DNA from 4 places in the Rhizobium anhuiense bv. trifolii genome. Region 2 is predicted to be linked to each of the others. Evidence: predicted binding sites of a transcription regulator. Region 2 holds the regulator's gene; each other region holds the start of a gene.
What was found. Region 2 encodes PhoB, which activates phosphate uptake and scavenging genes when phosphate is short. Its sites were predicted from a motif close to TGTCATNNANCTGTCAT; they were not measured.

Region 1 (7,174 bases), 1.9 Mb from region 2:
CGCCAGGAAGCCGGAGTAAGCTCGATGGCACGTTTCTTTATCGATCGCCCGATCCTTGCCTGGGTCTTTGCGATCTTCATCTCCATCGCCGGCCTGATCGCGCTGCCCTTCCTGCCGGTCGCCCAATATCCGAAGGTCGCGCCGCCGCAACTCAGCATCACCACCAGCTATCCCGGCGCGTCGCCGCAAGATATCTATCAGGGCGTCACCCGCCAGATCGAGGAAGAGCTGAACGGGGTCGAGCACCTTTCCTATTTCGAGTCGACCTCCGATACATCGGGCGCGATGACGATCACTGCGACTTTTGCGGCAGGCACCGATATCGATCAGGCCTCAGTTGACGTTCAGAACGCCATCCGCCGTGTCGAGCCGCGGTTGCCGCAGTCGGTCAAGGATCAGGGCATCACGGTCGAGGAGGCGTCGTCCGGCTTCCTGATGTTCATCTCGCTGACCTCGACAGACGGCAAGACCGATGAGGTGGCGCTCGGCGACTATCTCAACCGGAACGTCATCGGCGAGCTGCGCCGTCTCGAAGGCGTCGGTCGCGCGCAGTTGTTTGCCTCGCAGCGGGCGATGCGTATCTGGATCGATCCCGACAAGATGGTCGGCCTCAACCTCACCGCCTCCGACATCAGCGCGGCGATTTCGGCGCAGAATGCCCAGGTGGCGGCGGGCCAGATCGGCGCCGCACCCAATCCGATCTCGCAGGACCTGACGGCGACGGTGCTGGTCAAGGGACAGTTGACCGACACCAAGGAGTTCGGAGACATCGTGCTGCGCGCCAATGCCGACGGATCGAACGTCAGGCTGCGCGATGTCGCGCGCATCGAAGAGGGCAGCGAGAGCTACAGCTTTTCCACCCGCTTGAACGGACAGCCGAGTGCGGCGATCGCCATCCAGCTGTCGTCGACAGGCAATGCCGTCAATACCTCCAATCTGGTCAAGGCGAAGATGGAGGAGCTATCGCGCTTCTTCCCGGCGGGCGTCGAATATGCGGTTCCCTACGACACCAGCCCGTTCGTCTCGGCATCGATCGAGAAGGTGGCGCATACGCTCGCAGAAGCCGTCGCACTCGTCTTCGTCGTCATGCTCATCTTCCTGCAGAGCTTCCGCTACACCATCATTCCAACGCTCGTCGTGCCGGTCGCGCTGCTTGGGACGCTTGCTGTCATGTATGCCGCCGGCTTCTCGATCAACGTGCTGACGATGTTTGCGATGGTGCTGGCCATCGGCATTCTCGTCGACGACGCCATCGTGGTGGTGGAAAACGTCGAGCGGCTGATGGCGGTGGAAGGGCTGTCGCCAAAGGAGGCGACCAAGAAGGCGATGCGACAGATCACCGGCGCGATCCTCGGCATCACGCTGGTTCTTTCCTGCGTCTTCGTGCCTATGGCGTTCTTCCCGGGCTCGACCGGCATCATCTACCGCCAGTTCAGCCTGACCATGGTTGTCTCCATCCTGTTTTCGGCCTTCCTGGCGCTGTCGCTGACACCGGCGCTCTGCGCCACCTTCCTGAAACCGATCAAGGGCCATCATGAAAAGAAGGGCATCGCCGGCTGGTTCAACCGCAATTTCGACCGGCTGACCGGCCGCTACGCCCGCACCGTCGGGGGATTGGCCAAGCGCTCCTGGCGGGCCATGGCCGTCTATCTCGCGCTGGTCGTGGGCCTCGGCTATCTCTTCGTCAACCTGCCGAGCAGCTTCGTGCCGGATGAGGACCAGGGATTCCTGATCGTTGACGTGCAGGGACCGCCGGAGGCGAGCCGCAACCGCACCGTGGCTTCGCTCGAAAGCATCGAGGCGATCTTCAGGAAGGAACCGGCCGTTGCCAACGTCGTCGCGATCCAGGGCTTCAGCTTCTCCGGGCAGGGACCGAACGCCGCCCTGGTGTTTGTCACGCTCAAGGACTGGGCCGAACGCGGCGCCGGCAATTCGGTGCAGGAGATCTCCAACCGCGCCAATATGCAGCTGTTTGGGCTGAAGGATGCCACGTCCTTCGCGCTGTCGCCGCCGCCGATCGAAGGTTTCGGCACGACCAATGGCTTCACCTTCCGCCTTCAGGATCGTGGGGCGAAGGGCCAGGCGACACTGACCGAGGCGGCGGGCATTCTGATCGGCAAGGCATCTGAGAATCCCATCATCGCCGGTATCCGCCCGGAAGGCATGCCCGACTCGGCCCAACTCGTGCTGGTCATCGACCGCGAAAAGGCAAATACCTTCGGCGTCGCCTTCGCCGACATCAACAGCACGATCACCGCCAATCTCGGTTCGAGCTATGTCAACGACTTCCCGAATTCGGGCCGCATGCAGCGCGTCATCGTGCAGGCGCAGGACAAGAGCAGACTTCAGGCCGAAGACCTGATGAAGCTCAATGTCCGCAATGCGAGCGGCGGCATGGTGCCGCTGTCGTCCTTCGCCATCGCCGAATGGCAGAAGGGACCGGCGCAGATCGTCGGCTATAACGGCTACCCCGCCGTGCGCATTTCCGGCGCTCCGGCGCCGGGATATTCATCGGGCGCGGCGATTGCCGAAATGGAGCGGCTGGCAGCCGAACTTCCCGACGGCTTCGGCTTCGAATGGACCGGCCAGTCGCTGGAGGAGCTCAGATCTGGATCGCAGGCGCCGTTCCTGTTCGGCCTCAGCATTCTTTTCGTCTTCCTGCTGCTGTCGGGGCTTTACGAAAGCTGGTCGATCCCGCTGTCGGTGATGCTGGTCGTGCCGCTCGGCGTCATCGGCTGCGTGCTCGCGGTGATGAGCCGCGACATGTCCAACGACATCTACTTCAAGGTCGGCCTGATCGCGATCATCGGATTGTCGGCGAAGAACGCCATCTTGATCGTCGAATTCGCCAAGGACGGCTTTGCCGAAGGGAAATCGCTGATGGAGGCTGCGATCGAAGGCGCTCGTCTGCGCTTCCGGCCGATCATCATGACTTCGCTCGCCTTCACCTTGGGCGTGGTGCCGCTGGCGATCGCCACCGGGCCAAGCGCGGCCAGCCAGAATGCCATCGGCACCGGCGTGCTTGGCGGCATGATCTCGGCGACGGTGCTGGCGATCTTCTTCGTTCCCGTCTTCTTCGTCTTCGTGCTGCGTCTCCTGAGGACGAAACGGCCGGAGGCGATGAACGAGGAAGCCTCGACCGCGCAGGAGCCGGCAACCATGACGTCACCGAGCTGACGCGACGTCACCGCCTGAACCGACGAGTTGGCGGGTTGCCTTGCGCAAACCGCCACACACCTTCGCACCGGGCCGTTCATTTCTTGGCTGTGTTGCTAGCCGCCGAGCTTCGGCGTGATCGTCACGTCGGCGCCATAGGCATCGCGCAGTTCGCCTTCCTGTCCCGGCTGCCGATCGACCGCCTGATGCAGCAGGATCGACTCGTATCCTTGCGAGCGCGTCCCCTCGATCAAGGTGATATCGGCATTTCCGGGATTGTCGGAGCGCTCGAACCACTCGACGGGGCGGTGCAGGAAGTTCATTTCCACCGCCCGGTTGGTGACGCCATGGCCGACGATCACGACGTTGTGGTCGCTATTTTCGGCGTCGTGCATGACGGTCTGCAGGAACAGGCGCACCCGCTGGGCCACATCCGCCCGGCTCTCGCCATCCGGCGGCCGCGCGTAGAATTTGCCGCTGTTGCTGCGCAGCCTTGCCCATTTTTCGAACTCATCGGGAAACTTCTGCTTCTGTTCGGCATGATCATAGATCTCGGTGAAGAGACCGAAATCTTGCTCGCGCAGCAGATAATCCTCCCTGATGTCACCGACGACGCTTTCCGGCAGGGCTGCAAGCAGCGCATCCTTGCTCTGCCGCGTCCTGAGAAAGGGCGAGTACCAGATGTGCAGCTTGCCGAAACCGGCGCTCGGCAACGCCGTGACATAGGAGGCGATCACGCTGCCTGCCTCCAGCGCCTGCCGATAGCCCCACTGCGTCAGCGGCACGTTATGATCGCCGAATTGGCGATAGGCCTGTTCATTGATGTTGCCGAGGGATTCGCCGTGGCGAACGAGAAAGATACGCATCAGCCATCCCGCATTGTCGGATATGAATCGCTGTCATCATGAACGCCCTGAATGCGCAGGGCAACATGGCTGGCGGGCCGCGCGGCGACGGGCATTCTGCCCGCGGGGGATGAGCGGTTTGCAGCGCTTTTCCACATCTTGTCATCATCCTGAAACACGAGTCTGGTTTTGGAAGGTTAGATGAAAGATGGGGACATGAGCGGCAGCTCGTGAAAGACATGATGGAACCCAGACATTTCCGCACGCTCTTCATTTCCGATGTCCACCTCGGCTCGAAGGCCGCGAAGGCCGACTTCCTCTTGGATTTCCTGCGCCACCACGAAGCCGATACGATCGTGCTCGTCGGCGACATCGTCGACGGCTGGCGTCTGAAGCGCAGCTGGTATTGGCCACAGGTCTGCAATGACGTCGTTCAGAAACTGCTGCGCAAGGCGCGCAAGGGCACCCGCGTCGTCTATATTCCCGGCAATCACGACGAATTCCTGCGAGACTTCCCGGGCATGCATTTCGGTGGCATCGAGGTCGTCGAGCGCATGATGCATGACGGCGCCGACGGCAAGAAATACCTGATCCTGCACGGCGACGAATTCGACGTCGTCGTCCGCAACGCCCGGCTGCTCGCCTATCTCGGCGACTGGGCTTACGATACGGCGATCCGCATCAACATTCTCCTGGCGGCGGTGCGCCGCCGGCTCGGCATGCCCTACTGGTCGTTCTCGGCCTGGGCCAAGCTGCAGGTCAAGCATGCCGTCAACTTCATCGGTGAATTCGAGCGCGTCGTGGCTGAAGAAGCCCGCAAAAACGGCGCCGACGGCGTGATCTGCGGACATATCCATCATGCCATCATTCAGGACATGGACGGCATCCGCTACATCAACACCGGCGATTGGGTGGAAAGCTGCACGGCGGTCGCCGAGCACGAGGACGGTACGTTCGAACTGATCACCTGGCGGGCGCTCGCCAGCAGCGTGCCGGCGCTTGCCGCCATCGAAATGCATGACGAGGGCGAACTCGCCCCCCAAGCTGCCTGATTTTGGCGGCTTGATTTTTGTGCTGGCACATCCGTGCCCGCGCTCCCAAGAATTTAGCCGTTACCGTCAGGTGACAGGCCCTATTTATTTTCTAAAACGTTTCAGAACGGCTATTTCTCGCAATAGTCGCCTCCAGGGTGGCGTGTTAGGACAACGTCCAGTTTCCTTCAGGTCCGCCCATGATTCCCGCTCAACATTCCCCGACGGGTGAGGGAGCGCCGCCGCGCTTCCGGCTGCTCAGCGCGCTTTCCTATTGTGCGCCGCTGCTCGTCAACGGCATCGTTCTGCCGTTCTTTCCCGTCTGGCTCGCAACCCACAGCTTCAGCGATCACGAGATCGGCATCATCCTTGCCATACCGATGGTGGTTCGCGTGTTGGTGGCGCCTGTCGTCGCCATGATCGCCGATCGCTTGAAGGAACGCGCCGACGTCTTGCTCTGGTCTGGCTGCCTGTCGCTGCTGACGGCGATTGCGCTCTTCTGGACGACGACCTTCTGGCCTGTGACGATCGTCTATGCGCTGCAGGGCGCCACTTTCGCGCCCTATGTACCCGTCGTCGAATCGATCGTCATCTCGGGCGTGCGCCGTTGGGGGCTCGATTACGGATCGATGCGCGTGTGGGGCTCTATCGCCTTCATCGTCTCGACGTTGGTCGGTGGCCAGTTGATCAGCCGGTGGGGCGGCGAGATGGTGCTTGATATCATGGTGTTCGGCTTCATCATGACCGTCGTCATGGCGATCTTCTGTCCGCGCATCGGGCCGACGCGGCGGCGCGGCCAGCCGATCAACATTCCGGCCGCCACCGGCAGCGGGTTGCGCGAGCCGCATCTGCTGCTGCTTCTGATCGGCGTCGCCATCCAGCAGTCGAGCCACGCTGTGCTCAACGCTTTTTCCTCGATCTACTGGCATCAACTCGGCTTCTCCGGCACGCAAGTCGGCCTACTCTGGAGCGCCGGCGTCGCTTCGGAGGTAACGGTGTTTTTCCTGTCGAAACGTCTCAACCGGCGCTTCAACGCCTGGACGCTGATCCGCTTCGGCTGCGCCGTCAGCGTCTGCCGCTGGATCCTGTTTCCGATGAATACGGGCTTTGTCGGTTTCTTTCTGCTGCAGTGTTTCCACGGCTTCACCTATGCCTTCGTGCATACCGGTGTGCAGCGGCGGATCATGGCGACGGTGCAGGAAACACAGGAATCATCGGCGCAGGGCGCCTATTTCTTCTATGTCGGCATGGCGATGGCGCTGATGACGTTGACGTCGGGTTATCTCTATTCCTGGCTCGGTGTCGTCAGCTATTACGTCATGGCGCTGGTCGCGCTCTCCGGCCTCGGCCTCGTCATCTCAGCCTATTATCTTCAGCCCCAGAGGGTGCTTTCCGGCGGAAAGACCAGGGAAGCGGCGTAGCGCAGGCCGGGCTCGCGGTCGCGTGCAAGCAGCAACGGACCATCGAGATCGACGAAATCGGCAGTCTGGGCGAGCAGCACGGCCGGCGCCATGGCAAGCGAGGTGCCGACCATGCAGCCGATCATGATGCCGAATCCAAGCCGTTCGGCCTCGGCCTTCATTGCCAGGGCCTCCGTCAGGCCGCCGGTCTTGTCGAGCTTGATGTTGATCGCGTCATAGCGGTCGGCGAGGCTTGCGAGATCGCCGGTGTGGTGGACGCTCTCGTCGGCGCAGACGAGGAGCGGGCGGCGGATTTCGGCAAGCATCCCATCGCGGCCAGCCGGCAGCGGCTGTTCGACGAGCGCCACCCCCGCTTGCGCCGCGATATTGAGGTGGCGTTCGAGCACCGCTTCCGGCCAGCCCTCATTGGCGTCAAGGATGATTTTGGAATCGGGTGCGGCCGCGCGGACGGCGCGGATGCGGCTTTCATCATCGCCGGTTCCGACCTTGACCTTGAGCAGTGCGCGGCCGGCATGTTCGCGCGCCTGGGCGGCCATCACCTCCGGCTCACCGAGCGAGATGGTGTAGGCGGTGGTGAGCGGCTTCAGATCGGCAAGGCCGAGACGGACGGCGACGCTTTCACCCGTTCGTTTCGCTTCCAGGTCCCAGAGGGCGCAATCGACGGCGTTGCGCGCAGCGCCCGGCGGCATCGCCGACAGCAGGTCGCTGCGCGAAATGCCTG
Region 2 (7,174 bases):
CTGTCCGGCAGCTATTCGAATTTCATCCAGGCGCAGAGCGTTCTGACGGCCGGCATCGTCATGGGCATCATGCTGATCCCCTACGTCTCCTCGCTGTCGGACGACATCATCACCGCCGTGCCGCGAGCCCTGCGTGACGGTTCGCTCGGTCTCGGCGCCACCCGCTCCGAAACCATCAAGAAAGTCGTCTTGCCCGCAGCCCTTCCCGGCATCGTCGGCGCATTGCTGATGACCGCCTCACGCGCCATCGGCGAAACCATGATCGTCGTGCTGGCCGCCGGTGTTGCCGCCCGCATCCAGATCAACCCCTTCGAGCCGATGACGACGGTGACCGTCAAGATCGTCAACCAGCTGACCGGTGACCTCGAGTTCACCTCGCCGCAGACCCTGGTTGCCTTTGCCCTTGGCATCACGCTGTTCTGCATCACGCTTTGCCTCAACATCTATGCGCTCTACATCGTGCGCAAATACCGGGAGCAGTACGAATGACGGATATTGTTTCTCCCGCCGGCGTCACCGTTTCCAAGGCGCCACCGCGCCGCGATATCGGCATCAAGCGCCGCTATGCCGCCGAGCGCCGGTTCCAGGCCTATGGCATCGCCGCCATCACCTTCGGTCTCGTCTTCCTCTTCATCCTGCTGTGGACGGTGATCGGCAAGGGCTACACCGCCTTCCAGCAGACGGCGATCACCCTGCCGATCGAATTCTCGGAGAAGACGATCGACCCGAACAACAAGCGTGCGACCGACCCTTCGGTGCTGATCGCCGCCAACTATCCGGTTCTCCTGCGCGACGCGATCGTCAAGCAACTGAACATCAATGCCGCAAGCCGCCCTGATGTGCGCGATGCCTCGGCCATGCTGTCGAAGAGCGCCCCGATCCAGCTGCGCGACATGGTCATGTCAGACCCGTCGATCATCGGCAAGACGGTCAATGTCACGGTGCTTGCCGACGCCAATGTCGACAGCGCCAACAAGGGCCAGATCGATCTTTCGGTCGATGAGAAGAACCGCAAGGTCAACGACAAGCAGGTTGGCTGGATGAACGAGCTGAAGGCGAGCGGCGCTCTTCACAAGCAGTTCAACACCGGCCTCTTCGTCAACGGCAACTCCAGCCGTCCGGAGGCCGCAGGCCTTGGCGTCGCCCTCATCGGCTCGCTCTACCTGATGCTGATCGTGCTGGTGCTGTCGCTGCCGATCGGCGTCGCCGCCTCGATCTATCTCGAGGAGTTTGCGCCGAAGAACAAGCTGACGGACCTGATCGAGGTCAACATCAACAACCTCGCCGCGGTTCCCTCGATCGTCTACGGTCTGCTCGGTCTGTCCGTCTTCATCAACTTCATCGGCCTGCCGCGCTCGGCGTCGCTGGTCGGCGGCCTGGTGCTGACGCTGATGACCCTGCCGACGATCATCATCGCCACGCGTGCCGCTCTTCGCGCCGTGCCGCCGTCGATCCGCGCCGCAGCCCTCGGCCTCGGGGCTTCCAAGATGCAGATGGTGTTCCACCACGTTCTGCCGCTCGCCATGCCCGGCATCCTCACCGGCACGATCATCGGCCTGGCGCATGCGCTCGGCGAAACCGCGCCGCTGCTCCTGATCGGCATGGTCGCCTTCGTCGCCAACGCGCCGACGACGCCGCTCGATCCCTCGACGGCTCTGCCCGTACAGGTCTATATGTGGGCCAACGAGGCCGAACGTGCCTTCGTCGAGCGTACTTCGGGTGCCATCATCGTTCTGCTCCTGTTCCTGATCGTCATGAACATGGGCGCCATCCTCTTGCGTCGTCGCTTCGAGCGCCGCTGGTAAACGGAGTTAAACATCATGAACATGTTGACGGAAGCTGCAGTTGAAAAGGCGCTGGATCACAAGATGAGCAACGTCCCGTATAAGATGATCGGAAAGGATGTCTCGGTTTACTACGGCGAAAAGCGCGCGCTTTTCGATGTGAACCTGAACATCCGCGAAAACACCGTAACCGCCCTGATCGGCCCGTCCGGCTGCGGCAAGTCGACCTTCCTGCGGAGCCTCAACCGCATGAACGACACGATCGACGGATGCCGCGTCACCGGCAAGATCACGCTCGATACCGACGATATCTATGATCCGGATATCGACGTCGTCGAACTTCGCGCCCGCGTCGGCATGGTCTTCCAGAAGCCGAACCCGTTTCCGAAGACGATCTACGAAAACGTCTCCTACGGCCCGCGCATCCATGGCCTGGCCAAGTCGAAGGCCGATCTCGACCAGATCGTCGAGACCAGCCTGCAGCGCGCCGGCCTCTGGAACGAGGTCAAGGACCGCGTGCATGAATCCGGCACCGGCCTGTCCGGCGGTCAGCAGCAGCGCCTCTGCATTGCCCGTGCCGTCGCCGTCAGCCCTGAGGTCATCCTGATGGACGAGCCCTGCTCGGCGCTCGACCCGATCGCCACCGCCAAGGTCGAGGAACTGATCCACGAGCTGCGCGAGAACTACACGATCGTCATCGTTACCCACTCCATGCAGCAGGCCGCGCGCGTCTCGCAGCGCACCGCCATGTTCCACCTCGGCAATCTCGTCGAGGAGAACGACACCGACAAGATGTTCACCAATCCGGACGATCCGCGCACCCAGGATTACATCATGGGTCGCTTCGGCTGATCCTGGCGTCACCAAGCCTTTCCGTTATTCGAGGATAAAGCCCCATGGCATCGACACATATTTATTCTGCCTATGATGATGATCTGAAGTTCCTGTCCAGGCGGATTTCCGAAATGGGCGGCCTGGCCGAGCAGATGGTCGCCGAAGCCGTGCGGGCGCTGGTCAACGGCGATACCGCGCTGGCGCAGAAGGTCATCTCCGACGATGTGATCCTCGATCACGCCGAACGCGAAATCGGCGACAAGGCGATCGTCACCATCGCCCGCCGTCAGCCGATGGCCGCGGACCTGCGCGAAATCATGGGCTCGATCCGCATCGCCGCCGATCTCGAACGCGTCGGCGACCTCGGCAAGAACACCGCCAAACGCGTCATCGCCGTCCAAAGCACCGGCGTTCCCCGCAAGCTCGCCCGCGGCCTCGAGCATCTCTCCGAACTGGCGCTCGTCCAGCTCAAGGAAGTGCTCGATGTCTACACCAATCGCTCCGCCGACAAGGCGAACGCGATCCGCGAACGCGACAACGAGATCGACGCGATGTACACCTCGCTGTTTCGCGAGCTCCTGACCTACATGATGGAAGATCCGCGCAACATCACCAGCTGCACGCATCTTCTCTTCTGCGCCAAGAACATCGAGCGCATCGGCGACCACGCCACCAACATCGCCGAGACGATCTTTTACATGGCGACAGGTGCGCAGCCGGAAGGCGATCGTCCGAAAGACGACAGCGCCAACACCGTCGGCGCGGTAACCGAATAACCGCCCGGGCCGGACGGCCGGGCTAGAAGCTTGCGTGCGCGCCCATCCGGGGCGCGCAAAGAGGTCGCAGCCAATTCTGAATTTGCGCAGGGTGCATTGCTTGAACCATCCCCGGTTCAAGGATCATGCGCGAGGAGACCGACACGCATGATCCCGAGAGTTGCAGTTGTTGAAGACGAGGAAGCCCTGAGCGTGCTTCTTCGCTACAATCTCGAAGCGGAAGGCTTCGAGGTCGATACCATCCTTCGTGGCGACGAAGCCGAAATGCGGCTTCAGGAGCGCACGCCCGATCTGCTCATCCTCGATTGGATGCTGCCTGGCGTCTCCGGCATCGAACTCTGCCGGCGCCTGCGCATGCGGCCGGAAACCGAGCGCCTGCCGATCATCATGCTGACGGCGCGCGGCGAAGAGAGCGAGCGCGTCCGCGGGCTTTCGACGGGGGCCGACGATTATGTCGTCAAGCCCTTCTCGACCCCCGAGCTCGTTGCCCGCGTCAAGGCGATGCTGCGCCGCGCCCGTCCCGAGGTGCTGTCGACGGTGCTGAAATGCGGCGATATCGAACTCGACCGCGAAACCCACCGGGTCCATCGCAAGACCCGCGAAGTCCGCCTCGGCCCCACCGAATTCCGCCTGCTGGAATTCCTGATGTCGTCGCCGGGCCGGGTCTTCTCCCGCTCGCAGCTTCTCGACGGTGTCTGGGGCCACGATATCTATGTCGACGAACGCACCGTCGACGTCCATGTCGGCCGCCTGCGCAAGGCGCTGAATTTCTCCAACATGCAGGACGTCATCCGCACCGTCCGCGGCGCCGGTTATTCGATGGAAGCCTGAGGGCCTCCATTCTGATTGCTGACAACGTCGCTCGAGCTAGCGTCTGCCCCTCACCCTAACCCTCTCCCCGTAAAACGGGGCGAGGGGACGTGCCCTGCGACAGGTTAGCGGGGAACGGAGAGGTCGCGGCATATCCCCTTCGCCCCGCAAGCGGGGAGAAGGTGCCGGCAGGCGGATGAGGGGCAGCCATCCGCGCGAACCAATAACCACAAAAAAACGGGCCAGTCGGCCCGTTTCTCATGTGCGGCGATGTTACCCGCTCAGCTGGCCCGCGCTGCTGCCCGGCGGCGTTCGTTGACCGGCTGGTAGGCAAGCTTCTGGTGATAGCTGCAATAGGGCGAATTGTCGGGGGATTCGCAGCCGCAGAAGTGGAAGTCGTCCTTCAGCGGATCGCCGACCGGCCACTTGCAGGTGCGTTCGGTCAGTTCCGTCAGGCCGAGGCGTCGGGAAATCGGAACGACCACGTTGCCTCTCGGCACGTATTCCATTTCCTCGATCGTTTCGATCTCGATCTCTTCCTTCAGCATCGTCGCGCCCTGCTGGCGGGTAACGGTGCGAGTGGCGACCCGTGAGGCGTAGTTCGGCGCGCGCGGCGCAGAAGTATTGCGTTTCGGCGTTCGGGCGGCATTGGCGGTACCGCCGGCCTTGGCACGGCCGGGGAGGCTCAGCCGATGCACCTTGCCGATGACCGCGTTTCTGCTGACGCCACCAAGTTGTGCCGCGATCTGGCTGGCGCTCAGTCCTTCGGCCCAGAGCTTCTTGAGTTTCTCGACCCGCTCGTCTGTCCAGTTCATGCCCTGTCTCCACCTTTTGCGTTGGTGATGGCAGAATCCCTCACCGTTGTCCCGGAAGGCTCCGAAACAAGAAACGCTTGATCAATTTTGGTGACTAGTTCCGCCGCATGCAGTCTAGTAATTGAACTTTAACCTAGTGTGAGGCTGACTCCGTGACAAGAGTCGCATGAATCCGGATGAATCGAATTTCAAGTTTTCCCCAACTTGCTGCCCCGGCGTGGCATTTCTGCAATAATGCCTGTTGAGGACGGATAATGCTGCTGTACAAGCTTGCTGCATGCGCTAAGGGCGCAGTTTTGTTGACATTGCAGCGCGAAAAGGAAATAGTGCCAGTCGCCGCCGCAAGGCGGCATTTTTGATTTTTCGGGCCTGGTTTTCTTAGCCGGAGTCCGGAGCTTGATAACATCGATGGGAGATCGCGCTATGGCTGAAGCCGCGCCGCTTTATGACACCTATTCTCGTGCCCCGTTGCGGTTCGAGCGAGGCGAGGGCGTGTGGCTGATCACCGAAAGCGGCGAGCGATATCTCGATTTCGGCGCCGGCGTCGCCGTCACTTCGGTCGGCCACAGCAATCCGCATGTGGTCGGCGCGCTGAAGGAGCAGGCCGACAAGGTCTGGCATCTCTCCAACATCTATGAGATCCCCGGCCAGGAGCGTCTGGCCAAACGGCTGACCGACGCCACCTTCGCCGACAAGGTGTTCTTCACCAATTCGGGCGCCGAGGCGCTCGAATGCGCGATCAAGACGGCGCGCCGTTATCAGTATTCCAAGGGTCATCCCGAGCGCTTCCATATCATCACCTTCGAGGGCGCCTTTCACGGCCGGACGCTGGCGACGATCGCCGCCGGCGGCCAGGAGAAATATCTTGAGGGCTTCGGCCCCAAGGCGCCGGGTTTCGATCAGGTGGCTTTCGGCGACATCGAAGCGGTGCGCGCCGCGATCACCGATGCCACCGCCGGAATTCTCATCGAGCCGGTGCAGGGCGAGGGCGGCGTGCGTCCGGCCACCCCCGAATTCATGAAGGCGCTTCGCCAGATCTGCGACGAAAATGGCCTGCTGCTGATCCTCGACGAGGTCCAGACCGGGGTCGGGCGCACCGGCAGGCTCTTCGCCCATGAATGGTCGGGCGTCACCCCCGACATCATGGCGGTCGCCAAGGGAATCGGCGGCGGTTTCCCGCTCGGCGCCTGCCTTGCCACAGCAGAGGCTGCCTCCGGCATGAAGGCCGGCACGCACGGCTCGACCTATGGCGGCAATCCGCTCGCCATGGCCGTCGGCAGCGCCGTGCTCGACATCATTCTCGCCGATGGCTTCCTCCAGCAGGTGCGCGACGTCGCGCTTGTCTTCCGCCAGGGCCTCGCCTCGCTGAAGGACCGTTATCCCGATGTGATCGAGGATATCAGAGGTGAGGGGCTGTTGCTCGGCGTCAAGGCCGCCATTCCCTCAGCCGAACTGCTGCAGGCGATCCGCGCCGCCCATCTGCTCGGCGTGCCCGCCGGCGACAATGTCATCCGTCTTCTTCCGCCCCTCGTGGTCACCGCCGAGGAAGCCCGCGAGGGCCTTGCCCGCATCGAGCGCGCTGCCGAGAGCATTCGCGCCTCCAAGGTCAAGAAGACGGCTTGAAGGGATTGCCGCCTGCGGGCGCAGCACAGGTAAGAAGACTATGGCTCCTAAACATTTCCTCGATCTTTCGGCGGTCACGTCAGCCGATCTCAGAACCATCATGAACGATGCGCTCGCCCGCAAGCAGGCCTTCAAGGCCGGCACGGGCGACAAGCCGCTCGCCGGCAAGATGCTGGCGATGATCTTCGAGAAGCCGTCGACGCGCACCCGCGTCTCCTTCGATGTCGGCATGCGCCAGCTCGGCGGCGAAACGCTGTTCCTGTCCGGCACCGAGATGCAGCTCGGCCGCGCCGAGACGATCGGCGACACGGCCAAGGTGCTATCGCGTTATGTCGATGCGATCATGATCCGCACCACCGAGCATTCCAGGCTGCTGGAGCTTGCCGAGCACGCGACCGTGCCCGTGATCAATGCGCTGACGGATGACACCCATCCCTGCCAGATCATGGCCGATATCATGACCTTCGAAGAGCATCGCGGCCCGATCAAGGGCAAGACCATCGCCTGGACCGGCGACGGCAACAATGTGCTG
Region 3 (7,174 bases), 130 kb from region 2:
ATCAACGATGCGATGAAGATCGCCGCTGTCAATGCGCTGGCAAACCTGGCCCGCGAGGACGTGCCCGATGACGTTGTCGCCGCCTATCAGGGCAACCGGCCGCGTTTCGGGTCGCAATACATCATTCCCGTTCCCTTCGATCCCCGCCTGATCTCGGCGATCCCGGTGGCAGTCGCGCAGGCTGCGATCGAAAGCGGCGTCGCCCGCAAGGTCATCACCGACATGGCGGGTTATGCCCGCGAGCTGTCGGCACGCCGCGATCCGATCGCCTCGACGCTCGCCAGCCTCTACGAGCGTGTCCGCCGCCGCCCGAAGCGGATCGTCTTTGCCGAGGCCGAGGAAGAACAGGTCCTGCGCGCAGCTCTTTCCTATGCCAACCAGCAGCTCGGCACCGCCATCCTGCTCGGCCGTGAGGATCTGATCCGGGCGACGGCGGAACGCGCCGGCATCGATCTCAACCGGCCCGGCCTCGAGATCGTCAATGCCCGTATCTCCACCCGCATTGAGGCCTATGTCGATTATCTCTATGCGAGGCTGCAGCGGCACGGTTATCTCTATCGCGATGCCCAGCGGTTGATCCACAACGACCGCAACCACTTCGCCGCCACCATGGTGGCGCTCGGCGACGCCGACGGCATGGTGACGGGCATCACCCGCAATTATTCGACGGCGCTCGAGGATGTACGCCGCTGCATCGACGAGAAGCCCGGCCACCGCATCATCGGCGTGTCGCTGGCGCTCTGCCGCGGCCGCACGGTCTTCGTGGCCGATACGGCGGTGCACGACATGCCGACGGCCGAGCAGCTTGCCGATATTGCCGAGGAGGCCGCGGGTCTGGCGCGGCGCATGGGTTATTCGCCACGCGTCGCCCTGCTTGCCTATTCCACCTTCGGCCATCCCTCGGGCGAACGCTCCGAGCGGGTGCGCGAGGCTGTGAAGATCCTCGACAAGCGTCGCGTCGATTTCGAATATGACGGCGAGATGGCGGCCGACGTCGCTCTGAACCGCAAGGTGATGGAGCAATATCCTTTCTGCCGCCTGTCCGGCCCGGCCAACGTGCTCGTCATGCCGGCTTTCCACTCGGCCTCGATCTCGACCAAGATGCTGCAAGAACTTGGCGGCTCCACGGTGATCGGTCCGATCCTCGTCGGCGTCGACAAGCCGGTGCAGATCACCGCGATGGGCGCCAAGGATTCCGACATCGTCAACATGGCGGCGATCGCCGCCTATGGGGCGGGTTCGTAAACGCGCCTCTTGCGACATATGAGACGGCATTCCGTGCCCGGCCGACTGCCCGTCGGCCGGGCACAAGTTTTCGTGGCAGCTGATGAAGTCTGCTCTTCCGATAAGTCATACTTTTGATACAATAGGCCTGTAGGGGGCGGCATAATTTGCCCGCAGGGACATTGAAAGACCGCGGGCAATCGATGCGGTTTTGCAGCTCAGTTGTTTGATATCAGCCGGTTGGTGTCCCATGCCAGAAAACGCATCCGCCAATTTCATCGCCCGATTTCAGGGGGCAACCTTCGACGATATGGTCGAGGCTCTGACCAGGGGGTTCGGTTCGTTCGATGCATGGCGCAATGGTCGGGAGAAACCGCTCGACTGGAAGGTTGGCTTCTGGGGTGATGAAAGATTGTCGCTGGTCAGCAACCAGGATTCCGGCGGCTGGGGTGCAAGAACGGCCCATGGAACGCCGGAAACGCTGGCAATCATCATGCCGCGGAGGGGCGCTCTGGATGTAACGCTGGGTCGGAACGTGATCCAAGGGACACCTGGGCGGCTCTTGTTGATGAACAATCTCGAGCCGGAACGGGTTTCCGTACGGGCAGCGCCTCACCGGTCGGATACACTGAGCCTGAACTGGACGATCATCGCTCAAACCGTCGCCTCCATACTGGAGACACCCCTGACCGGGCCAATGGACCTGGCGCCGCTCGTCGATCTTTCCACCGCAGCCGGACAGTTGATCGGCAGCCTCGCCCAAACGATCATCATCGGCATGCGCAACAATGGGCCGCTCCTTCACTCGCCAATCGCCATGTTGAACCTGACCCAGGGGTTTGCCGATCTGTTGGTGCGCTCGGTTCCTCATCGGCTCTCGCACCTTCTCGACAGGAAAATCCACCTGATCGCACCCCGGCATGTCCGTCGGGCAGTTGAATTCATGCATGGGAACATCGCACAGCCGTTGACGATGCAGAGCGTCGCGGAGGCGGCCGGCATTTCTATTCGCGCGCTTGAAAGCGGTTTTCGTGCCTTCAAGGGAACCACACCGGCTGCCTACCTCAGGACGATCCGCTTGCAGGCGGTGCGAGAGGATCTGCGCGATCCTTCAAACCGGCAGCCATTGCGGGACATCTGCTTGAAGTGGGGATTCTTTCACTTTGGCCGCTTTGCGGCAACCTATCGGGCGGCCTATGGAGAGAACCCGTCGGACACCAGAAGGCGAGCCGATCTGTGACGGACGATCGTCACTCGAAGTAGACCAAGTTAGCTCGCGAAGCGGCCGGCGTCGGCGCCGTAATAATTCAGGTAGCGGTCGGAAATGCTGGCGATCGGCAGCACGATCAGCACGTCGGTCGTGTTGAAGGCATGGTCGATGACCGCGCTGGAGCCGACCATGGCGCCGAGGCGCAGATAGCCCTTGATCAGCGGCGGCAGGGCCATCAGCGCCCGCTTCGGGTTGATGGCTTCGACCGGCATCAGGTCCATGTTGCGGGCGAGGTCCGGTAGGGCGCCGACGGCCCATTCGTTCTTCGCCAGCACATTGTGGTAGAGGAAGGACAGTGCCAGCGCATGGCTTTCCAGATAGACGCCGGGGAAGGAAGCGCAGCCGAACATGGCGCTCACGCCGTGCTTCAGCGCATAGGCCCAGTTGCCCTGCCACAGAAGTTCGACGGTGCGCTTGGTGCGGTATTCCGGCAGCACGCAGGAACGGCCGAGTTCCATGAAGCGCTTATCCGGATGTTTGGCAATGAGGCCCTCGATCTCGAATTCGGAAGCCGAGTAAAAACCGCCATTGGCGATGGCGACATCCTGGCGCAACAGCCGGTAGGTGCCGACGATCTGGTCTTCCGGGTCGCCCTCGATTGCACGGTCGAGAACGAGAAGATGGTCGCAGAAAGCGTCATAGGCGTCGACGTCGCGCTGGCGGCGCATGGCCTCCAGCGGCAGCTGCGCCTTCATTTCGTCGACGAAGACGCGGTAGCGCACAGCCTGGGCGGCATCGATCTCGCGTGCCGTGCGGGCCAGGCGGGTTTCCAGATTGCCGATGCGGCCGAGAATGTCGCCGTCCTTCTGCACAGCAGCCGTCGAAGGCCGCGCAGCCTCCGCCGTGGTGTCACGATTCAGGATGTCGATGGCGGACATGGCGATTCTCCCGTTGCCGGCTTATCGACGCCATAAAACACTTCTATACGACAGGAAAGTGACATTTTGAATTTCCCAAACGCAAGGAGCGTACCGGTTTCGACGCGCCTTACCGCGCCTCAGCGCGGCGGGCGGAAAGTGCGGCGACCGCCTGAACTTCGGTCAGCAGCCGCACCGGGTCGACCGGCTTAACCATGACGCGGTTGGCGCCGTTGAGCAAGACCTGCCGGCGTGATTCGTCGCTCTTGTCGGCGGTGAGAACGATCACCGGCACCGGGGCAAGATCGAGCCGTCTTTCATGGCCGCGCAGGCGCCCCAGCATGTCGATGCCGTTCCCGCCCGGCATCGACAGGTCGCTGATGATGATGTCGGGCCGGGCATTCGCTTCGCAGAGCGCATAGTCGAGCAGCGACTCGAAATCCTCGACATGGCGCACCTTGTGCCCGCCCTTTTCCAGGACGACGCGCACCAGCATGGCATTGATCGGATCATCCTCGCCGAGCAGGATGCTGAGCCCGCTCGCCGCAACCAGCGTCTCCGTCACCGAAAGGCCGAAGCCCGGCTGGTTGTCGTTCAGCGCGTCGCGTTTCTCCATGCCGCGCATGCGCCCGCGCAGCACGTCGATCAGCGACTGCTCGCGCAGCGGCCGGATCAGCCAGGCGTCGAAGAGGTCGAGCGGATGGGCGCTGCGCTCTTCCGGATTGACGAGCAGGACCTTGCGCAGGCCAAGAGCGGCGATGTCGGCGCGGTCGGCAAGATGGGCGGAAAATTCCGCCGACATCCGGTGGTCGATGATGATATCCGTCGGCCGCTTTCCGCTCTTTGCCAAGCCGAGCAGCGTTGCCCGCGCCGTTTCGCCGTCGCCGACGAGATGGCAGAAGCCACCGAGTGTGCTGATCGTCTCGGCAATGGCGGTGCGGGCCGCACCTGCCGGCGCCAGCAGCACGACGCTGTTGCCGGCAAGCAGCGTGTTTCGCCGGTCGGGGCGCTCGCTGCCGATGTCGACGGGGAAGCGGATGGTGAATTCGCTGCCTCTGCCCTTTTCGCTGGCAACCGTCAGCGCGCCGTTGAATTCGCGCATGATGCGAGCGGAGATGGCAAGGCCGAGCCCGGTGCCGCTGCTCTTGTCGGCAAAGGTCCCGCCCTGCTCGAATTCGCCGAAGACGCGCGCCTGTTCCTCGGCCGTCATGCCGGGACCGCTGTCGGTCACGGTGATCAGCAGATCGCCGGCGTCGAGCGACACGCGGATGAAAACGCCGCCGAGCTGGGTGAATTTCACGGCATTGCCGATGACGTTGAAGAGAACCTGGCGCAGCCGCGCCGGATCGAAGCTCATATTCTCCGGCACGTCGGACGATACGGTGGCGCCGATCTCGATACCCTTTTCATGCGCCCGGTGGGCGAGCATCTCGACGACGCTTTCCAGAAGCTTGCGCAGCGATTCCGAGCGCGGGTGCAGCGCGAAGCGGCCGACTTCGATGGTGGAGAAATCGAGCAGGTCCTCGACCAGCTGGGTCAGCGCGTGGCCAGACTGGCGGATGTTCGCCAGATAGTCCTGCTGCTCCTGCGTCAGCCGCGTCTCGGCGATCAGATGCGTCATGCCGAGAATGCCGGAAAGCGGGGTGCGCACCTCATGGCTGACGGTGGCAAGCAGCCTGGATTTGGCGGCGCTGTTATATTCGGCCTTCTGCCGCGCCTCCTCGCGGCCCTGCGCGATCAGCCGCTCATCGGTGACGTCGCGGGCAACGCTCTGCAGCAGCAGGCGACCGTTTGCCGGGTCGCGGGTGACGACGTCGCGCCACAGGAAGATGCGCTGGCCCTCCGGCGTCGAGATCTCGACGTCGTAGCAGTGCGGTATCGGGCCGGGGCGGAAGGCAAGCCCGATCTCCTCGCAGGTTTTGCCCTCCGGACGCAGCCGCCCGGTCAGGCGCCGAAACGTGTCGTTGGCGGAGATGATGCGCCGGTCCATGGTGCGGCCGAGGGTGATGTCGCCGAGCACGTCGTGGACGTCGGCAAACAGCTTTGCGCCATCGTTCGAATCCGGCGTGGATTTGCCGTTGCGCTGCCCGGCCGTGCGCGACCGTACCATCAGCAGGGCGTAACTGGCGATGACGGCAAGGCCAAGAACGACGAGACCGCCCGAAAGCAGCAGCGGATCGCCGGCATGGGCAAGCAGCATCAGGATCGTTGCGGCAAGCAGGCCGGCGCCGCCCAGCCAGTAGAACAGCAGGCGCCGCGTCGCGGCAGGCCCGTTCTGGCGGTCTTCGGTTCCCCGGGGTGCCGATGCTTTCGGTCGTGAAAAGATGGCCCCGATCCGCTCTTCATGCGGCTTGGCGGCGGGTCCACCGAAGGCGGCGGACAATCTTTCGTGCAACTGTCCCAGGTTGTGCATGGTACCTGGATAACATGAGGCCTCTTCCGAATGCCTTCAGGAATTCGATAAGATTTTAGCGGCCGGTCTTTTTCGGCAGCAGCAACTCGTCGAGAATGACACAACCGGCGCCGATGGTGATGAAACTGTCGGCGAGATTGAACACCGCGAAGGACCAGCTTTCGGTGTAAAAAAGAATGTAATCGATCACATGCCCATAGGCGAAGCGGTCGACGAGATTGCCGATTGCCCCGGCGATGATCAGCGCATAACCGAGATGGGCGAGCCAGCGGTCCTTCGCCGTGCGGTACCACAGCCAGATGACGAAGGCGACGATGACGAGCCGCATGCCGACGATGAACCAGCCGTCCATGCCCGACAGCATCGAAAAGGCGACGCCGAGATTGTAGGTGCGGTAGAGCGCCAGCATCGGAACGACCGGCACGACCTCCTGCAGCGGCAGGTAGTGATCGACGGCGATCTTGACGATCTGGTCGATAAGAACGGCGACGACGATGAAGAAAAGAATCGGCGCCGGGCGTGAAAACAGCGCGGGGCGTGCAAGCGTCTGTTCGGTCATTTGCCCTCGGCAAGTGAGAGGAGATGGCGGCGCGCCTCGAAAAGCATGACGGCGGTGGCGACGGCGAGGTTCAGGGAATCGGCGCGGCCCTGCTGCGGAATGCGGGCAAGCGCATCGGCTTCGCTCGCCAGCTGGTCCGGCAGGCCGGATTGTTCATTGCCCATCAGGAGCACGACGGGCTTTTTCCGGTAGTCGATCGTGCGGTAATCGACCGCGCCGGCCAGATGCGTCGCGACGATGGAAACGCCGGCCGATTTCCGCCAGGCGATGAATTCCTCGGGGGTCGCCCGCGCAACCGGAACGGCAAAGACCGAGCCCATGGTGGCCCGCACCGTTTCGAGCGAGAAGGGATCGGTCGTTTCTCCCAGCAGAATGATGCCGGAAGCACCGGCCGCATCCGCTGTCCGGATGATCGTGCCGAGATTGCCGGGGTCGCGCACCCGGTCGAGCGCCACCCAGGTCTCGCCATCCCTTGGCCGAATATCCCGCAGCGGCTTCCAGCGCTGCTCGAAAATGCCGACGACCATTTGCGGATTGTCGCGGCGGGTGATCGAGGCGATCACCTTTTCGCTGACTTCGAGCACCAGCCCGCCCGAGGCGACGGTCCTGGCCGCCATCTGCTCGACCAGCGGCTTGCCCTTGGCGGCCTTGGCATAGACCAGCGTGCGGATCGTCCAGCCGAGTTCGATCGCATCGATGACGAGCTTCAGTCCTTCGGCGAGGAAAGTACCGCTTTCCTCGCGCGACTTCTTGTTCGTCAGCGCCTTGATGTCCTTGATGATCGGATTGGCGAGCGAGGTGACTTCCTTCACTTGTCCGACCCTGCGCGGTCCCTGATCGTGGAAGTCCTT
Region 4 (7,174 bases), 1.8 Mb from region 2:
GTCGTGCCGCCATTGATGAGCCGCATCGAGGCCGGATCGGCTTCGATCACCTCGCCGAAGGGTGCGAAGGCGGATTTGGTGAGCGGGCGGATCTCGAGAAATTCGGACATGGCTTCACTCGCCTTGGGCATGCCAGTAACGGACAGCGTCGATCGCGGAAAGAAGTTCCGGCAGCGTGCGATACGTCGCCTCCCAGATTTCGGAGGGATTGAGATCGAAGACGTCCTCGAGAATGCGATTGCCCGTGCCACAGATTTTCGTCCATGGCAGGTCGGGATGCTCGGTCGCAAATTCTGGATGTGTGACGAGCAGGCGGGACGCCGCAGCACCGATGGTGAAGTGGCAGAAGGCAACCGCCTTGAAGGTGAGCTTGTCCCCGGCGAACGCCGCCTCATCCATTCCGCCGACGAAAGACAGCGCTTCGGATGCTGCCTCATACATCTCGTTGAGATAATCGATAGCGCGCCGCTCTTTCATTCAGCCTCCGGCAGCATCGATGTCAGCCGTAGCAGCGCGATCCGCTCGACCTGCGCCGTCGCGGTCGCAAATTCCTCGTCCCGATCGTTGCCGATGCGAGTTTCGAAAGCCGACAGGATGTCGTCTTTGCCGAGCCCCTTGACGGCGATGATGAAGGGAAAGCCGAATTTTTCGACATAGGCCAAATTGAGTTCGGTGAAGCGGCCGTGTTCGGCCGGGCTCAGCCGGTCGAGACCGGCGCCGGCCTGCTCCTTCCGGCTGTCTTCGGTGAGTTCGCCTGCTATGGCGAGGCGCCCGGCAAGATCGGGATGAGCCAGCAGCACGCCGAGACGCTCCTCTCGGCTTGCCGCCCGGAAGACGGCCACAAGGGCCGCATGCACGCCTGATGCCGTCAGCGGCGCCGGCAGGTGGCCGGCGTCATAGGCGCGCTCGGCAATAGAAGGCGAATGTTCGAAGACGCCGCCGAAGCGGGAGACAAAATCCTCGCGCGACATCATCAGAGCGCATCCGGCTGATGATGCTTGTGCCAGTGCTCGGCGATCTCAATGCGGCGCGGAATCCAGACCTTCTCGTGCTTCAGCACATATTCGATGAACCGCTTCAGTGCCGCCGCCCGGCCCGGGCGCCCGACGAGACGGCAATGCAGGCCGACCGACATCATCTTCGGGCTGCCCGCCTTGCCTTCCTCATAAAGAGTATCGAAGGCATCCTTCAGATAGGTGAAGAACTGATCGCCGGCGTTGAAGCCCTGCGGCGTCGCAAACCGCATGTCGTTGGTTTCGAGCGTATAGGGGATGATCAAGAAGGGTTTCCCGTCGACGCCCTTCACCCAATAAGGCAGGTCGTCGGCATAGGAATCGGAGGAATAGAGAAAACCGCCCTCCTCCTGCACCAGCCGAAGCGTATTGTCGGAAGGCTTGCCCTGATACATGCCGTAAGGCCGCTCACCGGTGAGTTCGGTGTGCAGCCGCACGGCTTCGAGGATATGCTTGCGCTCCAGATCTTCAGGAAAATCCTTGTATTCCAGCCAGCGGTAGCCGTGGCTGGCAATTTCCCAACCGGCCTCCTTCATCGCGGCGACGGCCTCGGGGTTGCGGGCCATTGCCAGCGTCACGCCGTAGACGGTCGCCTGCACCTTGAGATCGGTGAACATCCGCCAAAGCCGCCAGAAGCCGGCACGCGAACCATACTCGTAGATCGATTCCATGTTGAGGTTGCGCTGCCCAGGCCAGGCGGCTGCGCCGACGATTTCCGACAGCAGGTTTTCGGAAGCCGGATCGCCGTCAAGGATCGAACTCTCGCCGCCCTCCTCGTAGTTGATGACGAACTGCACGGCGACGCGTGCCTCGTCCGGCCATTTCGGATCGGGCGTCAAACGCCCATAACCGACAAGATTGCGCGGATAGGTCTCGGATACCATCAAATCACCTTCTGAAAAGACGGGGAACGGTAGCATCCGCAGCCGGAATGTCGAGACGGAAACTGCGCAACGGGATTTTCCCATTACGGAACAAATCTTTAGCCTGGATATTCAGGCGATCTTGCGCGCGCTGACCTTGCCCATCGGATGCAGCGAATGAACGCGGAAAGGGCCGCCGGTGCCCTCCTCGATCATCAGCGCCACGTTGGAAACCGTGACCGGCTCGCATAACACAGGCTCGAAGATCGTCTGCAGCGCCGGCTCGATGCGCGGCATGTCGATCGCGTTGACAGGGCCTGTCACCGGCATATGAAAGCGGAACTCCTCCATCACGTAAGGGCTACCCCAGCGATGCAGATTGGCAAATTGCGTCGCCGACAGCCCGTCCGGATCGCTGCGTTCGATCTCGGCCTCGCTCAGCGGCGCGCGGAAACGATCGAATTCCTGCACGATCGCCGAGGCGAGATACTGGATCTGCTCGCAGGGAATACTCGGCAGCAGGCTGTAGAAATTGCCGAGCCGGGCGACTTCGATACGCGGAATCTGGAAGGGAACGAAGGTCCCGGAAAAACGCATCAGATCGCGCAAGAGTTGCGCTTCCGACATCTCGTAAGACAAGTGAAATGGCGTCTTCAAAACGCCGTGAAAACCATAGCGCCGCGGCACGGCGGTATGGAAGGCGATCTCGTGAATGCCGAGACCACGAACGGCCGGAGGCTCCACCATATCGCCCGAAAACACGTTGCGGCCAAGCCAACTGGCGGCCACGAGCGATAGAGGGTCGCTCGCCGGGGGCGTGAAGCAAATGGCATAGCGCATGCAATTTCCTCCATCAAGGAAGTGAGCGCCGCTGACTTCAGGCGCTGTCGATGCGCAAGCAGATAGGTGATTTGCATGACAGAATAACGAAACGCAGCGGCGCCTAATTCACGTTTAACGTGAAGCCGCCGCGATGTGGCTTGAAATTGCGAAGCTTTCCGGCAACAAAAATCCGCAATCTGTATCGCCTGCGATTGCTATCGCCGCCTCCGCCAGCCGGTGCGCTAGGCCGAAGCTGACCTTGAAGCCACCGGTCAGCGCGATCAGGCGTGGGTGATCGGGGTGGCGACCGATCATCGGATCCCGGTCGATCGCCTTCGGGCGAAGCCCTGCCCAGCGCTCGACGACCGGGGCGTCGCGAAGGCTTGGCACGATCACCCGCGCCGTCTCGATCAGCATGTCGAGCTGGGCGTCGGTCGACATGGGATCGTCAAAGCGGTTCTCACTGGTGCTGCCGATCGCCACGTGCCCGCCTTCATGTGCGACGACATAGAGCCCGTCGAGAAAGATCGTCGGCAGCGACGGGTCGATATCGGCTTTCAACAGAGCCGCCTGCCCTTTGACCGGCTGGCCGAGCGGCTGCTTCAGCCCGGGCGTCAGCTCCTGCAACAGCGGAAAGGACTGATAGCCGGCGGCAAGGATGCAGCGGCTGAAAGCCAAGCTTTCGCCGCCTATTTCGGCGGTGCCGCGATCGGGATCAAGGCCTGCAACCCTGGCATGTTCGATGATCCGCACGTGTTTTGCCCGCCGCAGGAAGGCGGTAAGCGCCGCGATCAGCAACCGCGGCGCAACGCGCGCGGCGAGCGTGTCGTGCACGAAGCCGCTCTTGCCGGCGGACGGCTCGATCCAGCCATCGACCGGCGGACTGTCGAGCACATGCCAGTGGAAGCGGCGCTCGCCCGCCCGCCAATGGCGCTCGGCGTCTTCGAAATGGCCGCACGCTATGCGGTTGAGATGCGGCTTCGGCAACGGGATCAGCCGCCCGGACCTGGTATAACCGGCGGAAAGCCCGGTCATTGCTTCGAGCGCTGCGATTTCGGCTTCGAGTAGGACCAGCGCATCGAACTGGAACTGCTTCTTTTCAGACCACCGATCCGGCATATGCGGCATCAGCGCGCCGAGCAGGCCGCCGCTTGCGCCTTCGCCCAATCTGCCGGCGTCAGCAATAAGGGTACGGATGCCCCGGCGCTCGGCGTGGACGGCCGCCCAGAGACCCATGATGCCGCCGCCGACGATCAGCAATTCCGAGGATGATTGACCTGAGACCTGCTGAGGATTATCGGCTTTTTCCATGACAGACGTGAACCCCGATCAGATTGGCGCAGGCGCGCCGCAGCCGCTCGAATGGCGCGACGGCGATATGCCCTATTCCACCGCCTTTGGCGATCATTTTTATTGCCAGACGGATGGCCGGCTGGAATGCGGCCACGTCTTCCTCGCCGGCAACGGCCTGCCTGAGCGCTGGAACGGGCGGCAGGAATTCATGATCGGCGAGCTCGGCTTCGGCACCGGCCTGAACTTCGCCGAGACCTGGCGGCAGTGGAAGCTCCACCGAGCCGGCGGCCAGCACCTGCATTTCATCTCCTTCGAGCTCCATCCGATGCGTGGCGAAGAGATCGGCCGGGCGCTGTCGCATTGGCCGGAGATCGATAGCGAGCGCGAGGCGCTGACGGCGGCCTGGCCGCAGACGCCTGCTGGAACCGTCTCGCTCGATCTCGATCCTCAGACGCGACTCAGCGTCGTCTGCGGCCGCGCGCTCGACGGTGTCGCCGCGGCAAAGCCCGGCTTCGACGCCTGGTATCTCGACGGCTTCGCCCCGTCACGCAACGGCGACATGTGGTCGGAGGAACTGATGCGGCTCGTCTGCGAGAAAAGTGCCGCCGGCGGCACGTTCGCCACCTATGCGGCGGCCGGCTTCGTGCGCCGCAACCTCATTGCCGCCGGTTTTGCCGTCGAGCGCCGCCAAGGCTTCGCCGGCAAGCGCGAAATGCTCTGCGGTATCAAGGCGTCCCCCGGTCAGCGCGCGGATTAATAGCTGCTGCGCTCCGGCTGCTGCTCGCTCGTTCCGAGCCATTGCCGGATTTTCTCTTCCAATAGTTCAGGGCTGATCGGCTTCGACATGTAATCGTCCATGCCGGCGTCGAGGCAAAGCTCGCGGTCGCTTTCGAGCGCATGGGCGGTGACCCCGATGATCGGCACGCGGTGCCCCTGGCCCTTTTCCCTTTCGCGGATCGTCTGGGTCGCCTGATGGCCGTTCATGACGGGCATGGAGACATCCATCATGATGATGCGCGGCGTATGCCGCTCCCAGGCAGCGACCGCCGCCTCACCATTCTCGACGACGAGGAAGGAAAGACCCGTTCCCTGCAGGATCTGCGTGAAGACGATCTGGTTGACCTCGTTGTCCTCGGCAACGAGCACGTCGACGAATTCGGCCGCCCGCTTCTGCGGCGCGGGTGCCGGCGGCTTTGCCGGTGCCGCCGCTTCCCTCTGCAGCCGGGCAATCTCGGCCTCGGAGGCCTGCTTGACGCGGCTGGCGCGCACCACTTCGACGACGGTGTTGCGCAGCACGTTGGCGCGCGCCGGCTTCATCAGATGCGCGTGGCCGTTGAGCGCCGCGAATTCCTTTTCCGTGCCGGAAATATCCATCGACGTCAGGAAGATGATCGGCAATTCGACAAAGCGGGGATCGGCGCGGAGCCGGCGCGCGACATCGGCCCCGTTCATATCGGGCATGTGATAGTCGAGCACCACGGCATCGACGGCAATGCCGAGATCGGCCGCCGCCTCGAGGATCGCAAGGCCGGTACCGCCGCCTTCGGCGGCCACGCCGTCGAAACCCCAGAGAGCAAGCTGCTCGGTCAGAATGCGCCGGTTCACGTCATTGTCGTCGACGACGAGGACGCGCGCGCCCTGCACGTTGATCGGCAACGGCTTCGGTTCGATGCGGGCGGCCGCCACCGCAAACGGCAGATTGACGGTGAAGACCGAGCCCTTGTTGCCTTCGCTTTCGACGTTGAGATACCCGCCGAAAAGGTCGACGAGCCCGGCAGTGATCGCAAGGCCGAGGCCCGTTCCCTCATGCCGGCGGGTCGAGGAGGCGTCCACCTGCGAAAACTTGTCGAAGATCGATTCGAGCTTCTCCGGCGGGATGCCGATACCGGTATCCTCGATGCGGATGCTCGCCATGATCTCGCCGCCGTCGGCGGCCTGAAAGCCGAGATCGACGAAGACGTGGCCACGCTCGGTGAACTTGACGGCGTTGCCAACGAGATTGGTGACGATCTGACGGAAACGCCCGGCATCGCCGATCACGGCGGCAGGCAGGTCGGGTGCGGCCCGCACCAGCAGCTCGATGTTCTTCTCGGCGGCATGCGAAGACAAGAGTGTCGCCACGTCCTCCACCGCTTCGGTAATATCGAAGGCGGCCTTGCGCAGTTTCATCTGTCCGGCATCGATCTTCGAGAAGTCGAGGATGTCATTGATAATCGTCAGCAGCGCATTGCCCGATTTGACGATGATGTCGACGAAAGTCTTCTGGCGCGTGTCGAGATTGGTCTTGGCAAGCAGCTCCGCCATGCCAAGAACGCCGTTCATCGGCGTGCGGATCTCGTGGCTCATATTGGCGAGGAATTCGGATTTGGCGCGGTCGGCGGCTTCGGCGCGCGACAGCAGCTGCCGCAGTTCCTCCTCACGGCTCTTCAGCTCGGTGACGTCGGTGAAGAGCGCCACCCAATGCTGCCCCTCGCTGACCGTCGCCTCCATGTTGACCCAGCGTTCCCCGGCGACATGGAAGACGGTGGAAATCGGCTGCCGCGCCGCAATATTGGCGCGCCAGCCCTGCAGGATCTCGGCCGCCGCATCATGGAAATCGCCGCGCACCGCGCAGAAATCGAAGAGCCCGAGCCAGCTCACGCCTGGCTCGATATAGGGGGCCGGAATGCGCAGGATCTCTGAAAGCGCTTCGTTGGATAGCTTGATGATGCCGTCCTGGACGATGGCGATCCCCTGCGACATGGCGCGCGTTGCATCGCGCATCATCTCGCCGACCTGCTCCAGCGCCGCACGCGCCTCGTGGATTTCCTTTTCCCGTTCGCGCACCGCCGAAATATCGGCATAAGAAAGCAGGATGCGGTCGTGGGAGAGGCGGCGGCTGTCGAAGATGACGGATTTGCTGCCCGCCCAGCCGAGTTCGATCGGCTCCGGCTCATCTGTCTCGAACAGGTGCTTGCGGAAGGCGTAGATTTCCTCCGGCGTCTGCGTGCCGTCGTAGCGACCGAGCTCGTAATTGCGGCGGATGACGTCGATGAAGTGGCGACCGTCGAAGCGATCGTCGAGCGGCAGATCCCAGATGCTGTAGAATTCGTCGTTGACGTAGAGAATCCGATGGTCGTTATCGAGGATCAGCACGCCGACCGGCAGCGAACGCAGGATGCTTTCGATATCCCGGTGCAGGAT

Region 1: the regulator PhoB is predicted to act here: its motif matches at 4,162-4,178, upstream of NE851_RS22300 (UDP-2,3-diacylglucosamine diphosphatase).
Region 3: the regulator PhoB is predicted to act here: its motif matches at 3,420-3,436, upstream of olsB (l-ornithine N(alpha)-acyltransferase).
Region 4: the regulator PhoB is predicted to act here: its motif matches at 2,792-2,808, upstream of NE851_RS27465 (DUF1045 domain-containing protein).

Annotation. Positions count from the first base shown of each region.
Region 1 is NZ_CP098803.1:2,748,254-2,755,427, reverse strand. It holds partial or broken gene NE851_RS22315 (efflux RND transporter periplasmic adaptor subunit) at 1-19, shown strand, start outside; gene NE851_RS22310 (multidrug efflux RND transporter permease subunit) at 25-3,177, shown strand; gene NE851_RS22305 (histidine phosphatase family protein) at 3,273-4,022, opposite strand; gene NE851_RS22300 (UDP-2,3-diacylglucosamine diphosphatase) at 4,241-5,053, shown strand; gene NE851_RS22295 (MFS transporter) at 5,233-6,453, shown strand; gene dgcA (N-acetyl-D-Glu racemase DgcA) at 6,405-7,174, opposite strand, start outside.
Region 2 is NZ_CP098803.1:829,811-836,984, forward strand. It holds gene pstC (phosphate ABC transporter permease subunit PstC) at 1-489, shown strand, start outside; gene pstA (phosphate ABC transporter permease PstA) at 486-1,805, shown strand; gene pstB (phosphate ABC transporter ATP-binding protein PstB) at 1,821-2,636, shown strand; gene phoU (phosphate signaling complex protein PhoU) at 2,681-3,394, shown strand; gene phoB (phosphate regulon transcriptional regulator PhoB) at 3,542-4,225, shown strand; gene NE851_RS12695 (GcrA family cell cycle regulator) at 4,486-5,019, opposite strand; gene NE851_RS12700 (aspartate aminotransferase family protein) at 5,443-6,642, shown strand; gene argF (ornithine carbamoyltransferase) at 6,683-7,174, shown strand, end outside.
Region 3 is NZ_CP098803.1:702,730-709,903, forward strand. It holds gene NE851_RS12020 (NADP-dependent malic enzyme) at 1-1,245, shown strand, start outside; gene NE851_RS12025 (helix-turn-helix transcriptional regulator) at 1,475-2,464, shown strand; gene olsB (l-ornithine N(alpha)-acyltransferase) at 2,494-3,372, opposite strand; gene NE851_RS12035 (PAS domain-containing hybrid sensor histidine kinase/response regulator) at 3,482-5,764, opposite strand; gene lspA (signal peptidase II) at 5,820-6,323, opposite strand; gene NE851_RS12045 (TrmH family RNA methyltransferase) at 6,320-7,174, opposite strand, start outside.
Region 4 is NZ_CP098803.1:3,793,507-3,800,680, forward strand. It holds gene NE851_RS27445 (ureidoglycolate lyase) at 1-110, opposite strand, end outside; gene NE851_RS27450 (HepT-like ribonuclease domain-containing protein) at 115-477, opposite strand; gene uraD (2-oxo-4-hydroxy-4-carboxy-5-ureidoimidazoline decarboxylase) at 474-974, opposite strand; gene puuE (allantoinase PuuE) at 974-1,897, opposite strand; gene NE851_RS27465 (DUF1045 domain-containing protein) at 2,009-2,716, opposite strand; gene NE851_RS27470 (NAD(P)/FAD-dependent oxidoreductase) at 2,831-4,009, opposite strand; gene mnmC2 (tRNA (5-methylaminomethyl-2-thiouridine)(34)-methyltransferase MnmC2) at 4,008-4,748, shown strand; gene NE851_RS27480 (response regulator) at 4,745-7,174, opposite strand, start outside.